DNA from 2 places in the Planococcus kocurii genome. Region 2 is predicted to be linked to the other one. Evidence: riboswitches for the same ligand, from Rfam matches in the RefSeq annotation. Region 2 holds a riboswitch; the other holds the start of a gene.
The links. Region 2 has a riboswitch for cyclic di-GMP ahead of flgB (flagellar basal body rod protein FlgB). Riboswitches for the same ligand answer to the same signal wherever they lie in the genome.

Region 1: linked by a shared signal. The riboswitch ahead of AUO94_RS09290 (hypothetical protein) and the one ahead of flgB (flagellar basal body rod protein FlgB) in region 2 are both predicted to bind cyclic di-GMP.

Annotation. Positions count from the first base shown of each region.
Region 1 covers NZ_CP013661.2:1,886,610-1,894,971, reverse strand. The annotation lists gene AUO94_RS09300 (hypothetical protein) at 720-1,070, opposite strand; gene AUO94_RS17755 (hypothetical protein) at 2,182-3,954, shown strand; gene AUO94_RS17750 (hypothetical protein) at 3,918-5,369, shown strand; gene AUO94_RS09290 (hypothetical protein) at 5,477-6,346, opposite strand; cyclic di-GMP riboswitch class I at 6,394-6,481, opposite strand; gene mgtE (magnesium transporter) at 6,612-7,970, shown strand; gene AUO94_RS09280 (DUF4395 domain-containing protein) at 8,106-8,362, shown strand, end outside.
Region 2 covers NZ_CP013661.2:1,555,222-1,563,583, reverse strand. The annotation lists gene AUO94_RS07720 (flagellar basal body-associated FliL family protein) at 1-278, shown strand, start outside; gene AUO94_RS07715 (hypothetical protein) at 349-774, shown strand; gene flgM (flagellar biosynthesis anti-sigma factor FlgM) at 813-1,082, shown strand; gene AUO94_RS07705 (flagellar protein FlgN) at 1,111-1,596, shown strand; gene flgK (flagellar hook-associated protein FlgK) at 1,622-2,890, shown strand; gene flgL (flagellar hook-associated protein FlgL) at 2,918-3,799, shown strand; gene AUO94_RS07690 (flagellar hook-basal body protein) at 4,184-5,026, opposite strand; gene AUO94_RS07685 (flagellar hook-basal body protein) at 5,041-5,877, opposite strand; cyclic di-GMP riboswitch class I at 6,100-6,186, shown strand; gene flgB (flagellar basal body rod protein FlgB) at 6,266-6,667, shown strand; gene flgC (flagellar basal body rod protein FlgC) at 6,673-7,128, shown strand; gene fliE (flagellar hook-basal body complex protein FliE) at 7,524-7,820, shown strand; gene fliF (flagellar basal-body MS-ring/collar protein FliF) at 7,846-8,362, shown strand, end outside.

The DNA.
Region 1 (8,362 bases), 330 kb from region 2:
AACTTACTTACACTTAAGTTACATTCAGTTTGAGTAGAAAAATCCATATGAAGTTCTTTTTTAGAAAAAACGAAACCTTACTGGAAATAAATAGGTATAACAAAGTGCATTATTATTTCTTTAGCGTATGTATGAAAGGTGGAGAAACCAATTGTTCATTTATTTTCTAGTAACGTTCGTTGTCGTCTTTTTAGCTATTTTAATCATTAATTTTATCGTGAATAAACTTTTAAGAATAACGAACAAGACTCATTGGGTAATGTCCATCGTTGCAAGTTTCGTGTTCACATTAATTTTCATAGCAATACTTGGCTTATAAACATTCAAATTCATCAAAACATCTTCTCTAAATTTCTCTTTTTTAAGAAATGAAACTTTACTGGGAATTAATTGGTATAGTAACTCTACGGATGATTTAAAAATAAAGAGTACCGAAAAGGAGGATCTGATGGGAAAATATGTAAGTACCATAACGATACTTTCAATCCTTTTATTGCTATTAGTTGCTACTAATCAAATTACTTTAGAAGTATTTTTTCTAATATTTTCTCCCTTAAGCATCGGAATGTTAGTTATAGGAATTGTAGAGTTGAAAAATACGGTCCAGAGTAAATGATTAAAGCACTCAATCTGCCATTTTCATTAAGAACGAATGTAACTTAATTCACATTAAGTTACATTCAAATCAAAGAATTTATAAAACTAAAGTTGAACTGAAATTACTTTGCAGCATCGTTTTTGTTGTATAAATGGTTATAGCTAATGACCAGAAAAATGAAAATAAATACCAGTAGCATAAAACTTCTAGCATTGAATCCATCAGTCGCTGAAGTTTCATCAAGTATAATGCATACCGCTATAGCTAATATGCTAATGACACCAAAGAGAATAAATAATGGCTTGCGTGTTGAGAAATACTCTTGCTTTACTTCAATTACTAAATAAACAATTGTGAAGATAAGTGAAGCAATACGAGTTAGAAATAAAACTTCATACTGAAGAAAAAACGTTGCAACTAAAAAGCCGATCAATGCCAAAATCACGATTATAGTACTGATATTTTTTTTCATCCTAAACTCCTCATATTCATTCTTGTCTAAACAATATTTTTTAATACTTTAACTAAGTGTGAATGTAGCTTAAGTGCACTTAAGCTACATTCACATTCCAGTCTTTTCAGCAAAAAATCTAATTAAATTTTTTCGGGAGTTTCACAAAATCCTCCAGATCAGTTTGTAGCTCATTGATTTTTTGATTATGACTCATGCTCAACTCGATACTCTACTTAAAAGTCAGTGGTAAAACGAAAAATTAGTAACTACACGTTTAGGAGTTTGAAAACCTTTCAAGTTATTGTTTTCCCTCAAGTTGCTTTATTCTTTTTTCTAGCTTTTCAACTTTGGAAGTATTAAGTACTGCTATAGCTAAGATTATCATCATTAAAGAGAATAAAAATATCGTCTCCATCAGTTCTCCTCCTTGCATATCATTATTTTAACTAGATATAAATTGATAAAAATGAATAATTTGTTAATTGAATTATAACAATATTTCTTAAGTATAAATACCTGAAACTAAAATCAATGCAGTACAAATAAAACCGTTCGTAAAAGTACACTTTTACGAACGCTTTAAAAAGAACTAAAAATGACCGGAAAAAGCGTTCGCAAATGTAGTAAATCAATTTACGAACGTTCGGGAATTGCAGACGCTTTTACGAACGCTTTTTAGTTAGAATAAGAGGAAAGAATCGTTTACTGAGATGAATTATGCACCATCGCAAATTTGATTGCATACGCGTCAAATTGGAAGCACTGATCGGAATATTTATTTAGATAAGCAGCATAGTAAAAATTTCGAGAGTTCCAACTACCAATTACTCAAACACGTTATTCGAAAAGTCGACATAGTAGTGATAGATATGCGATTACTCGGTACGACTCCATATAAAGATAGTGTGTAGAACCTTTATTGCAGACTCTTTCGTCAGCGTCTTTCTACGTCCGAATGGCTAGATCATTCGCCTTCTTACGTCATTGATACATTCTCAAGCAGTGTCCCAATTTTCTTGTGATAAAATTTGGCTCTTTAAAAAATCAGGTAATTTCTTTCTATTTATAGTGACTTTTAAGCTATAATGACTTGTGAGTTATATTTTGTAAATAGAGAAGAGTGGTATGTATGAAAAAGACATTTCTATACTTATTCGGAGTCATTATTTTGTTGGCACTCCCTATTATCATATGGTTTTTTAAAGATGAAAAAACAGTCACTATTGCAATCATTGATAAAACGGTTCCTACTGAAAGCTACCGGGAGCATAAAGGCCTGACTTGGCTATTAAATCATCAACGTTACGTAAGTGAATCTGGAGAAGCTTATCTGGCCGACACAGATTATTATGGCTTCGTCCCTAATGAAAAAGAAGAAAGCTACACTACTCGTGATTTACCCGGAGACTTGTCTGGAACTGACCTGATCTATCTTGCAGATTCCTACGGAGTTTACGAAGAAAATTTACCATGGCAAACGACCGAGAAAAAGCCTGGCAGTTCATCCATGATTACCGGCGGACTGAGTATGGCTGAGTGGAACACGATTAAGCAACAAGTTCAAGCTGAAGGCACTGATTTGGTAATGGAGTTTAATACATTTGCTTCTCCAACGCCTAAAGAAGTCGCAACAGACATAAACAAATTTCTTGGCTTGGAGTGGAGTGGCTGGAGTGGTCGTTACTTTGTCGATCTTGACTCTTCTGACAGTGAAATCCCTCAATGGATTATTGATAACTACGAGAAAAATGAGGCCAAGTGGCATTTTAAAGGTGCTGGATTTATATTGGTTAATGACGATACCGGCGAAATTGTAGTTCTTTCTGAAGAAGCAGGTGAAATCGGTTCTGACGGTCTTCATCTTACCTTTACTGAACAAGGCACCGCTCAATTCAACTTAACGGATAGCCCTTCTTTTGGTTATTGGTTTGATATTAATGAAGCCACTGAAGGAACGGATGTCTTAGCAGATTATCAGTGGGACCTGCAAGCTACAGGTAGTGAAAAGCTAGAAAAAGCAGGAATTCCACAGAGCTTTCCAGCTGTATTCCACCAGTCTAAATACGGTGCAGATCTATACTATTTTGCAGGTGATTTTGTCGATATTGACGATGTTCCAAACTTTTACCGTTATTCTGGTTTTGCAAAAATGCGCTCATTCCTTTCCATGGAATCGTTAGATGCTGAAAAGAGTTTTTATTGGAAGACCTATGTACCAATGATGGAAGCTATTTTAGCAAATGCAGAAGACAAAGAATCACAAGTTACAGCAGTTAAAGAAGTTGCTAAGGAAGAAGGTATTTCTTATCCTTCCCGTGTAAACGGACAGACATTCGAAGTGTATGAAGATGGCGAATGGCAGCCATTTACGATTAAAGGCGTTAATATGGGCATGGCTAAGCCCGGAACGTTTCCTGGAGAAGCCGCAATCTCGCGTGATGAATACGACCGCTGGTTTAAAGCAATCGGTGAGATGAATGCCAATGCGATTCGTGTGTATACGCTTCACCCGCCTGCTTTCTATGAAGCATTTGCTGCTTATAATGCAAGTGCTAAACAGCCACTTTACCTGTACCACGGCGTCTGGATTGATGAAGAGCCACTAGTTGAAACACTCGACGCCTTTACTCCTGAGATTACTGAGCGTTTCCAAAATGAGGTTCAGAAAATAGTAGACGTTATTCACGGTGATGCTGTTGTCGAACAAGAACCTGGCCATGCATATGGTACCTACAAAACTGACATCTCCTCTTACGTTATTGGTTGGATGATTGGTATCCGTTTACGGTTCAACAAATGGAACTTGATTATCCTGAGCTTGGTGATTTTCAAGGTACGCATGTATACACAGAAGAGGCCAACCCGATGGAAAATTGGTTGGCACAGCAGCTGGACTTGTTAGCATCGTACGAACTAGATACCTACCAAAGTATGCGTCCTTTGAGTTTTACTAACTGGGTAACGACAGATAATGTGGACCAACCAGCAGAGCCAAGTGAACAAGAAGATATGGCAACTGTCGATCCAAATCACATTAAAACCAAAGGCATCACGGATACAGTTGGCATGTTCGCTTCTTATCATGTTTACCCGTACTATCCAGATTTCTTGAATTTAGAAGAACGATACACTGAATACGTAGACCACCGCGGGGAATTCAATAACTACGCCGGCTACTTGAAGGATTTGAACGATTCTCACGATATGCCAATTGTCATCGCCGAGTTCGGTATTCCTTCTTCTCGCGGCATGACTCATGAAAATCCGTTCGGTTGGAACCAAGGGTTTATCTCTGAACAACAGCAAGGCGAAATCGTCAGCCATATGTATGAGGATATCCTTGAAGAAGGACTGATGGGCGGTATGGTTTTCACATGGCAAGATGAGTGGTTTAAGCGTACGTGGAATACGATGGAGTATGACAATCCAAACGAACGGCCATTTTGGTCCAATGCTCAAACAAATGAGCAGCAATTCGGATTGTTGAGCTTTGATCGTCATAAAGTGAAAGTCGATGGTGAAGATGATTGGCAAGATGGGCAAAAGCTATACAAAAAAGACAACGGTGCCCTCAGAACCTTGACCATGGATTCAGATGAGCGCTACGTTTACATCAAAGCCCAATTCGATCCTACCGATAAAACCTGGTGGACTGAACAGGATTTCAATTTGTACTTTAGTATTCGTGAAGACCAAGGCATTGCAGTTGATGCGTTGGGAAAAACAGAATTTCTCGCAGATTTTCAGTTGAAGATGAACGATTTAAAACAAGCACAAATGCAAGTTGCAGGCGATTACGACAGCTTCTATTATGATTATCACAACCGTTTAAAGATGATTCCTGCAGAAGAAAATATTGAATCGACTTTCCATCCGATTCGACTCGCATTGAACAAAGAATTTGTGCGTCCCGATACTGGAGAAACACTGCCATTTTCTTCTTATGAAACCGGTGTTTTCCGATTTGGTATTGCCAATCCGGAGCATGAAAACTATGATTCTTTGAACGATTATTACTACGATGAAAAAACAGGCATCATGGAAATCCGAATTCCTTGGATGTTGCTGAATGCTAAAGATCCCGCAAAACGAGAATTTACAGGGGATCTTCAACAAGACGGCATTGAGGCTTCGAGAACAATTGAAGGAATAGATGTCGCTGCTAGTTTAACGGATGATAATGGTAAAGCAACTGAAACCTTTACTACAACTCAAGCAGCCCAGTATTCATGGGACACATGGGGACTGCCACAATCCAAAGAACGCTTGAAGCAATCGTATTACATTCTTCAAGAAACTTTTGGCAACACTCAGTGATATAAACCGGACATGTTAGTAGCGTGTCCGGTTTATGGTTTTATAGATGAGTAAATCATAAAAAAAAACAGCGAGGTTGGCCGGCATGGCTCAACCTTGCTGTTTTTTTAGGGTGTCATCGTTTTCCAGCTATCTACGTGGTGAATCGCGACGCCGCCAAAACCAGTTATCCCTGCATAGTGTGCAGTTACTGCAGCTAATTCACCTTCCATGAAAGTTTCGCCCTCTTCATAGAAAGAAATGTTGTCGCCTTCATCAGTCTCACCAGTTTCAACTCCGACTACTACTGATTTGCCGTATTTTTCTGCATAGGCCACTTCGTTCTTTACAAGTTCTGTAATCAAAGCAGCAGAATCTCTATAAGCCATCAAGGTCACACTATGTGTGTTGGCAATCACCCACTCAGCAAGTATCCCTTTGCCATAAATATTTTTATAAGTGATTTCATCAAACCAAAAAGGCAAATCTGCTTCAAGGGGTAAGTTCATTGCAGCTGTACTAGCACTAGCTTTACTCAAAAGGGCTTGATAGGATTTTACAGTGGCCGCTCGGTTCGTATTCCAACCGCTATAAAGGTAAGGCTCTACATTCAAATGAACACCTGCAAATTTTTGAGCTTGCAAAGCACCTTGTTGATAAGACGATAACCAGTTCATCAACCGATCTTGCTTGGTAAAGCCCTTTGGTGCTACCCAGTCACTAGCACCGTCCAATGCGTAAATCGTCATTCCTAATAGTCCCGCTTTTTCAATAAACCTTTTATAGACATCCACTGGAATATCCGCGTCAATCTGCACGTAGACTTTATTGACATCCTTACTGTCTAAAAAAGCAAGGGTTCCCGCTTCATCGCTATAAATCATCCACGGATTCCATAACCAGGTAGCTTTGACTTCCGTCTCAGCTGCTTGTGCACTCACTCCATTTTGTGTCAGCATAATTAACAAACACACACCTGCCATTATTATTTTTTTCATCTTCTGATATCCTCCCATTCCGTAAGCCGGAGCTCAAAGAACGAGACCCTGGCAACCAGACGACCTTGCGTTTTTCAACGGGTAGGCTCATGGCTTTGCGTCCTCCTCTTTCGATAGAGTTTGCCTTTTTCAGATTTTCATTATTATATGTTAATTTATGAGATTTTACTACCTTTTTTAAATAGCTCTTTCAAATTATGAAGTTTAAGGCAATAATCAACAGTAGGATTTGTCTACATCTTTTATTACTAAGGAGTGACCTACAATGTCTACAGCAATACGTGAAGACGAAATTACATTGGCATTAATTCAGTCTTTACAAGAAGGCAATAGTAATGAATTTCAGGCAATATTGAGTGAACTCCAACCTTACGATATGGGTGTTCATTATCGACATTTGCCAGAAAAACATCGAAACAAATTTTTGTTGTATTTAACGATTTTTCAACTCACAGATTTAATGCAAGAGCTGCCTAAAACAGAGCAAGCCGAAATTCTGCAAAAATTGGGTGTAGAAAAATCAAAAAAAGTGTTGGATCGTATGGATAACGATGATTTGGCTTTATTCTTAGATGATTTAGAGCCTGATCGCATTAACGAATTGTTATCTCAAATTAACCAAGACGATTCTAAATTTGTTCAAAGAACGATCAATTATCCGCCAGAAACTGCAGGACGTCTTATGAATAACCGTTACGTATGGATTCCACGGCATTATACAATTCGAGATGCTATTGATAAAATCAAGCATTTTGCAGAAATAGCGGAGTATCTCAATTACCTTTACGTAGTAGACGAAGATAAAAAACTACGCGGCGTGATTTCCTATAAGGATTTAATTCTTGGAAATCTTGAGGATAAAGTAGAAGACATTATGTACAACCGCGTCGTCAAAGCTGATGTATTGATGGACCAAGAAGATGTGGCACACATCATTAGCCGCTATGACTTTGTGACATTGCCCATTGTGGAACATGATAATACACTCGCAGGGGTTGTAACGGTTGATGACGTCATTGATGTCGTGATGCAAGAAGCCAATGAAGACATTGAAAAACTTTCGGCATCTGGTAAATCGATTGATTTTAATACTCCGGCTTGGACGGCAGCTTATCGTCGCCTTCCTTGGCTAATCCTCCTGCTGTTCATTGGTCTATTTTCAGGCAGCATCATTAGCCGTTTTGAAGATACGTTGCAAGCAGTTGTCGCATTAACCTTTTTTATGCCGTTGATTGCTGGGATGACTGGAAATACCGGCACACAATCCCTATCTGTTGTTGTTCGTGGACTAGCTTCGCAAAAGCTAGATTTCAAGCAAACCGTTAAACTGATCATCCGAGAATTATGGGTCGGCATCATTATTGGCGTGATTTGTTCTGTTCTTATTTTATTGATTGCTTATGTATGGCAAGGTAGCTTTATTTTAGGAATTGTCGTGGGTGGCTCTCTATTAATGACTTTAATTATTGGTACTTTAGCCGGAACTATTATCCCACTGATTCTGTACCGATTCAATATTGATCCAGCCGTTGCTTCCGGTCCACTGATTACTACCATCAACGATATTCTATCTCTGCTCATTTATTTTGGAATGGCCACACTGTTCATTTCACAATTGATGTAAGAAAAGTCCTGAGTAAAACTTTCACTAAAAATAATTACTGACTCAACGTATGGTGATTCGCACTTTTTCAGGCAAATAACTTTATACCAAGTAAGACACTAGGTATAATAGGTTGTAATCGAAGGAGGTGCGCTTATGACCATTCCAAAACCCCTTGTTCAAACCAATCAGACGTTTGTTGTCGTTACTGTCGTAGCGGCGTTGTTGTTCCATCCAGCCATTTTACTGTTGCCGTTTGTTGTTGGAGCTTATACATTAGTGACAAAGAAAAATCCAGTGATTCAATTGGGCCATCTCTTTTTGAAAAAGCCGGCGGCAAGTTATCAGCAAGAAGATAAAGATCAGCAATTGTTTAACCAGTGGATTGCGACAATTTCCTTAGGACTGTCCTT
Region 2 (8,362 bases):
CCGACATTATTACGACCAACCTAGCATCTTCCGGAAATTTCGGAGTGGTGCAGTTTAATATTTTACTGAGTGATAAGGACACAAAAAAAGAAGCTGAAAAACGGACAGCCGAAGTACGCGCGGCTATTATTGCAACAGTTGCTAGCTTTACGAAAGAAGAATTGATTGGAGAAAGCGGCATTACGATGATCGAGGAAGAACTTGTAAAGCGGTTAACCGAAGTTTTTGAAAAAGGTACAGTCGAACGTGTATTAGTGACCGAATTTAAATTGCAATAATCACAAATTCCGCTAAACATTTTGTGGAATCTGCCGATATAAATTTATAGAGAAGGTCAGGTGGGTGCATATGAAAGCAAATCAGCTGGATAATTGCCGAATTTGCGGTACGTTATTCTTTAAAGACTACACTGACTATTGCCTGGACTGCTACAAGGAAATCGAAGATGAATTCAAGTTGGTCAACAATTTTTTGAAAATCGAAGCCAATCGCTTTGCGGATATTCAAGAAGTCAGCGAGTCGACGACGGTCTCTGTCAAACAAATTGCCGAATTTATTCGTGACGGCCGTATTTACGCAGAGGACTTCGCCAATTTGGGTTACCCGTGCAAGCATTGTGGTAAAGTAATCAAAAGGCAGATCCTGTGCAGTGACTGTTTCGAGGATTTTTCAGCGAAAATTGATGCGACATTAAAAAATGATAAATTCTTAGAAGAAACCGGAAGAAAACGAGTCAGGCCAAAGGTCAACGCACAGTATTGGAAAATACGGTGATCGAACGAAACTAAATTACACTAGAGGGTGGTGAAGGAATGAATATCGATAAGACCAATAGTTCTTCCTTTATTCAATCTTACCAAAAAATGCAAGTGGCTCCTGTTGCAAAAACAAAGCCATTGCAAAAAGAAGACGAGCTGCAAATTTCAAATGAGGCAAAAGCCATGTTCGAAAAAAATGCCAGCGTGGACGTTGAAAGACAAGAAAAAATTCAGTTGCTGAAAGCTCAAGTGGCATCAGGTGAGTACCAGGTAGACGCAGAAAAAGTAGCAGATAAAGTGCATCAATTCTGGTTTGATAAATAAGTAAAGCGCGCAAAAGAGGAGGAGACGGATGCTGAACTTAGTAGTAAATACGCTGGACGAACTAATCAGCATACAAAAACAGCTTATCCGTTATGCCGAACGCAAGCAGACGGTGTTGATCGAACGAAAAGTCGATGAGCTAACCGAGCTTGTAAAAGAAGAAACCAAGCTAGTCAAACAACTTGGCCAATTAGAAGACGAACGGCAGCAACTCGTAGCCGACGTGTTGGAAGAGCATCCGGGTTTAACCTTTAGCCAGTTTGCCGAACAAATTCCAGATGAAGAGATAAAACAAGAGCTCTACTCACAATTGACAACGTTACAAATGCTGTTGACCGAGCTTCAAGCAAAAAACAAAACGAACGAAAAAATTCTTGAAGACTCGGTAAGCTTTGTTCAACATATGATTACCCAAGTAACAAAATCAAAACAACAGCATTTTAATTATCAATCACCGGCAAGTCAGCAAAAACCACCAACAAACAATCAAGGCTTTTTTGATACAAGAGCTTAGGAATTGTTAGAGAGCGGGGAGAATTATGGTTTCAACATTTCACGGATTAGAATTAGGAAAACGCGGATTATCCGTCGGCCAGGCAAGCATTGCGACGACTGGACAGAATATCGCCAATGTTAATACAAAAGGCTATTCACGCCAGCAAGTCAACTCAAGCTCGTCGCCATCTTTAGATATTTGGACAGGCCAAGGTGCTCATACAGGCCAACTCGGAACCGGTGTCACGATTGATTCGATTACACGTGTAAGAGACCGTTTTCTCGATCAGCAAGTACGCGATCATTCCGAAACACTCGGACAGTGGCAAGCCAAGCAAACAACATTGGACCGCTTAGAAACGATCGTCAATGAACCGAGTGATAGCGGCTTAAGTAGCGCGATGGACGGATTGAAGAACGCGTGGCAAGACTTAGCTAACGAACCGGATAGTTTATCTGCACAAGCCGTTGTAAAAGAACGTGCACAAGGCTTTATCGACGTAGCACAATCAATGAACAAATCACTAGACAGTTTGAAAAGTGAACTGACACAACAATCTACCGAAACAGTGGCCGAAGCAAACGGCTATTTAAAACAAATCGCTGAGCTCAACAAAAGCATCGTCCGCGATGGCAGTCAATCAAATGACTTAAAAGACAAACGGGACGCGCTAGTAGAAGATCTTTCGAAATTGATGTCTGTAAAAGTAGAAGAAAAAGCAAATGGTAGTTACTCGATCAGCCTCGCTTCCAACAACCAAGCGCTGGTCACAGGTGAAGCAGTTTCTGAAATCACAGCCGAGGATGCAACGAATACCCCTCAAAAATTTGGTGGGAAATTAGCAGGGTTGGACGAATCCTTAAATACTGCAACAAAATATCAGGAAAACTTAACAACTGTAGTTCGCGATTTTGTCCAAGCAAATGGCATGTCGGGAACGAGTGGTAAGGATCAAGCTTTATTCATTGGCGATGCCGCAAACTTTAAACTGTCTGAGCTAAAAGTGAATTACGAAGCAGATCCTTTGGAACAACAAGCAGCAACAGGGAAAACAAGCGCCGATGCACAAAGTGATTTCAGAAAACTGGTCAGTCAACTCGGTGCAGAAAGTCAATCAGCGACCAACTCGGTTGCCAATCATAGTGCAGCACTTCAAGCGACAGAAAACCGCAGGCAATCCGTAACGGGTGTTTCGCTCGATGAAGAAATGGCCAATTTGATCAAGTACCAGCATTCCTATAATGCGGCAGCGCGGTTAGTATCAATGACGGATCAAATGCTGGATACCATTATTAACCGAATGGGTAGCTAATAGCAGAAGCAACGTGGAGGGGAAAACATGAGAGTCACGCAACAGATGCTAAACCAGAATTCCATACGCAATATGAGCCAAAACTTGAGCCGCTTTGAAAAAATCAATAACCAAGTAGCGAGTGGCAAACTGCTTCACCGCCCATCGGACGACCCCAATGGTGTCAGTAAAGCGATGAACCTAAAAAGTACGCTTGCCACCAATGCACAATTCGAGCGAAACACAGGCGAAGCCAAACTGTGGATGGACGAAACCGGTCAAAACATCGACTCCATGGTCAATGCCATGCAGCGGGTGCGCGAAATAGCGGTTCAAGGAAATAATGGTACGTATTCAGAGCTGGATCAGACAGCAATGGCCGCTGAAATAGAAGAATTGACAGAGCACATGCGGCAACTGGCAAATGCTAAAGTCAATGGCAAGTCCTTGTTTAATGGTCAAAAAACCGGCGAATTGCCTTTCCCTGAAAAAGGAGACATGACGCCAAGTAGTGCGGACTTAGTCGCTAAAACCTTTACGATCGGAGAAGGCATCAGCATTCAATCGAGTGTTTTGCCCGAGCAGTTGTTTGGCGCTTCAGCTGATGCGGCGAACCTCTTTAACACACTGGAAAGCATGTCCGCCAATTTAAAGGCTGGAACTGCCATCGATTTGGAAAAAATGGATGCCGGAATTGACCGGTTGTTGACAGTGGGCGCTGAAAACGGTGCACGACAAAATCGTCTAGAAGCCGTTGAAAATCGCTTGCTTGCCAGCAATCTTGAAATCAAATCGATGTTGTCAAGAGTGGAAGATATCGATTACGCAGAAGCCGTTATCAAGTTAAAGAGCGAAGAAAGCATCTACCAAGCCAGCCTCGCCGCAACATCAAAAATCATCCAGCCAAGTTTGATGGACTTTTTGAGATAAGAAGTTATGCTGATATTACACAAACCAGCTCCGCTTTCCTGCGGGCGAGCGCCAAGCCGCTTCGTCGCTACGCTCCTGCAGGGTCTCGGCTGTCTCGCTTTCCCGCGGGAGTCTCCACTGGTTTGCTCCATATCTTAAATAAGTCGAACTGGTTATTGATGATAAAGATTGCTACTAATCATTTGTTACCATGCTTCCTAGAAGAAAGAGCGGAAGGCGGCGACTCCTGGGGGATCAGCGCGAGCTGAAGACCCTGGACTGAGCAGAGCGAGGGAAGCGGCTGAAGCCGTGCCCCCCGGAAAGCGTCCGCCTGGAGCGATTTCTTCCGCACAAGCTACATAGAAAAAAGAGCAGGCACCCCGCGGGGTGCCTGCTCTTTTTTTGTTATCCCTTAATGGTATTAACTAATCCCATCATGTCATCTGCGTAGGAAATCGCTCTTCCTTGTGATTGAAATAGCCGTTGCGTGGAAATCAATTCCGCCATCTCGTCAGTCAAATCAACATTGGACATTTCCAACGCGCCTTGTTTGATGCCAATCGTTCCATCCGTTTGCTGGGACAAATCGATTAACTGTAAATTGCCATTTGCGAGTTGTTCAGCTTCAGTACCGGTCAGGCGAAAAAGATTGCCACCTATTTTTTCGAGTGAGCCTTGCCGGTTTATCTGGGCAACACCCATTTGGATTTCAGTAGGTTGCTTAGTGGCATCGGTATAAGAAATTTCCAAAGTGCCATTCCCGCTTAACTGAATATCCTTATAATCAGCATCGAAAACGATGGGCTGATTGGTAGCTCCGAGTACCGCATCCCCGTTCGAGGTAACCAAACTCACTTGATTGGAGTTGGGAACTGGTTGAACTTGAAAAGATCCGTCTTTTGTATAAAAAGTATTGCCCTCAGCGGCAATGCGGAAGTAGACGGATTCCCCTTGGATCATAAAATCGAGAGGGCGATCGGTTTGGCGAATCGAACCTGGCTCATTGCGAACAGCGGTTTGGGACAGAATCGCGCCGGCGCCAATCCGTAAACCGTAAGGCGTGGTTCGTCCAATTTCATTTTGTTGGCCGACTTGTTTTTCGATAGACTGGACGAGTGCATCTGAAAAACTCGCTTCTTGCCGTTTATAGCCATTGGTGTTGACGTTGGCAATATTGTTGCCAATCAAGTCGATTTTCTTTTGCAGTTCACTCATCGTGTTACTCGCAGTATTCATTTGGATATTCAATGGTTCACTTCCTCCTAAACGCGTCCGATTTCATTGACGGCTTTTTCCATGCTGCGGTCGTATGCTTGAATTACTTTTTGGTTGGATTCGAAGCCGCGGTATGTCGTCATCATGTCTGTCATGGTTTTGGTCAAGTCCACATTCGATTGTTCAATAAATCCTTGTTTTAAAAAGCTGTTTGTGCCAGCAAGTCGAGCAACATTATCGATAAACTGAGGAGCAGCTTCTGCATCTCCCGTCCAGCGTAAAAGATTCTGACCTTCTTTTACAAATTGCTGTGGGTTGTCCGTGTGACCAATCCACAAGCGATCGCCTTGTGTACCATCTGCTAGAATAAGTTGGCCATTGTCTTGGACAGTAAAATCGGCTGAACCAACTTGAATGGGTTGTTGGTTTTCGCCGAGAACAGGAAAGCCGTCACTAGTCGTTAAAAATCCTTCAGTGTTTACTGCGAAAGAGCCATTTTTTGTGTAACGCATCTCACCGTTTTCAGCAGTCACTGCGAAAACCATCGACCCTTTTTGTTGGGTATCCGTGTTTAGTGGTAATAATTCATCCAACAACGCCATATCTGTTGAATTTCCAGTTTCTCGTAACGGACCTTGAAGAAAAGACGGAATACCCTCCTGTGTATATACTCCTGTAGTCAAACTACCGATATTTTGGGGGACTATTGTACCTTTTTTTCCGTTTTCGATCGCTACGATGAGTTGGTCTGGAAATGCGCGTAAGACGGCTTTGTCTTCTTTAAATCCTGGAGTATTGGCGTTTGATAGGTTATTTGTCAATATTTGTTGATTCCTATTATTGGCCATCATCCCTGATGTAGCAGTATATAATCCGCGAAACATAGGTTTTTCTCCTTCTTATTAACATAATGATAGATATCGCGTAGCATAACATTAACGAATGAATAAAAATAGTGTCTTATTGATTAATATGGAAGAAATATCATTTTATATTTATAAAAAGAAAAATATACAAAATTATTGAAACATGATACTATCACTTTGTTATTAATTTTTGAAAATAGTACAAAATGATGAGTTTAATAAAAAAATAATAGAATATCATGATGAAAATGGCAAACTTACTCGAAAGGTAAAGACGCAAAGCTACGGGCCTAAATACACAGTGTACAAGGCAGCCGGGTTACCTAAGTGGTATATTTGATAAAAATCCACTTTTTTTAAGTGGGTTTTTATTAGCATATTGATTGTAAAAAAAAGGAGTTTATCGATGAATATATTCCCTAAATCTCTAGAGACCATGGAACAAGCTTTATCGGCTTCTACACTTAAACAGCGAGTTCATTCAGCGAATATCGCCAATGTAGACACGGCTAATTACAAAAGCAAAAAAGTAGATTTCCAAGCAGCGCTCGATACAGCGATGAATCAGCAAAGTCTTTCAAGCTATAAAACAGACAATCGCCACCTGTCGTTTAGCAATGAAGCGGCTGTAGGATCGACTAAAGTTTTAACAAACAACTCAACCCAATATAATAACAATGGCAATAATGTCGACATGGATGTCGAGATGGCTGAACTGGCAAAAAACCAATTATGGTACAACGCCGTAACCGAACGGGTCAACGGCAAACTCAATAGTCTTAGCTCTGTTATTAATGGAGGGAGATAACAAAAATGAGTTTATTCAGTGGATTTAATATTAGTGCTTCAGGGCTGACGGCTAACCGAATGCGCATGGATGTGGTCTCTGCGAACATCGCAAACGCCAATACGAACCGTGCCGAATTAGTGGACGGGGAATGGGTGCCGTACCGAAGAAAATCAGTTGAGTTGTCTCAAAGTGGAACCTCGCCTTTTGCCAATCAATTGCAGTCGGCAATGAATAGGGGAAACACTGCAGTGACAGGTGTTAACGTGTCGGAAATTAGAGAAGACCAGACGCCTTTTACACTAACGTATGATCCGGAACATCCAGATGCTGGAGAAGACGGCTATGTTCGTTCATCCAACGTGGATCCACTAAAAGAAATGGTCGATTTGATGTCGGCAACCCGTTCGTACGAAGCAAACGTCACGGCATTGAATGCATCAAAAAGCATGTTTATGAAAGCTTTGGAAATCGGCAAATAACTCACTTTACTTAAGGTGAAAGAAATTGCTCCAGGCGGACGCTTTCCAAGAGATGGTCCAAAGGAATTTGGACCATCTCTTTGCGACGAAGCTAGCGCAGCGATGCAGGAGCAGCGGTTTCCTAGTGGCACCTACTTAAAATAGTCGGCGCCTTCCGCTTTTTCTTCTAAGAGTCGTGAAGTCACTTATTACTAAATGCTTGATTAGTGAATAACAATTAAGATATGGAGCAAAACAACGGAGACTCCTGCGGAATAGCGAGACGACCAAGACCCCGCAAGGAGCAGAGCGACTGAGGAGGCTTGGGTGCGAGCCCGCGGAAAGCGCAGTTGGTTTGCGGAATATCTCCAGAAAAATGACAAAGCTAAACCTACTATAACTACCTAGGAGGCACCATGGAAAAAATCAGCGGGATTCAAACGCCTTTTATTCAAAACCAATTATTCGACAAAGTGAAGCCGGATAACAAAGTTGAAGGGTTCGGAGAAATATTCAAAGATGCATTAAAAGGAGTAAGCAAAGCACAAAACGAATCAGATAAATTGACCAATCAATTGGTGACAGGAGAAGTTCAGGATGTTCATGAAGTAATGATCGCTTCGCAAAAGGCCAGCTTGTCGTTGCAAATGACGATGCAGGTACGAAATAAAGTGGTTGAAGCTTATCAAGAAGTGATGAGAATGCAAGTATGATTGAAACCGGCAGGATGATGATGAAATGAAAGAAAAGCTTTTAGTATTCAAAACGAAAATGAGCGAATCATGGACCAGTTTTTCTCCTGTAACGAAATGGTCTGTTATCGGCTCTTTTTTTATCACATTAATGATTTTAGGAATCTTCGTTTTCTTTAGCAATCAATCTAATTTTTCTGTATTGTATTCTGATTTGACGGCGGCCGAAGCTGGTGAAATCAAGACGGCGATTGAAGAACAAGCGATTCCTGTGGAAGTGTCGGCAGATGGTAAAACGATCAGTGTGCCTGAAGAGCATTTGGCTAATTTGAAAGTAAGTTTAGCAGCTGAAGGCATTCCGAAAAACGGCAATGTCAATTACGGTACGTTTAGTGAAAATATGGGACTCGGGATGACCGATCGTCATTTTGATGTGGTTGAACGGGATGCGATGCAAAATGAGTTAGCGTATTTGATTGAGCAAATTGACGGAGTGACAGAAGCCAATGTCATGATTACGTTGCCAAAGGAAAATATTTGGATTACCGACGAAGAGCAAACGT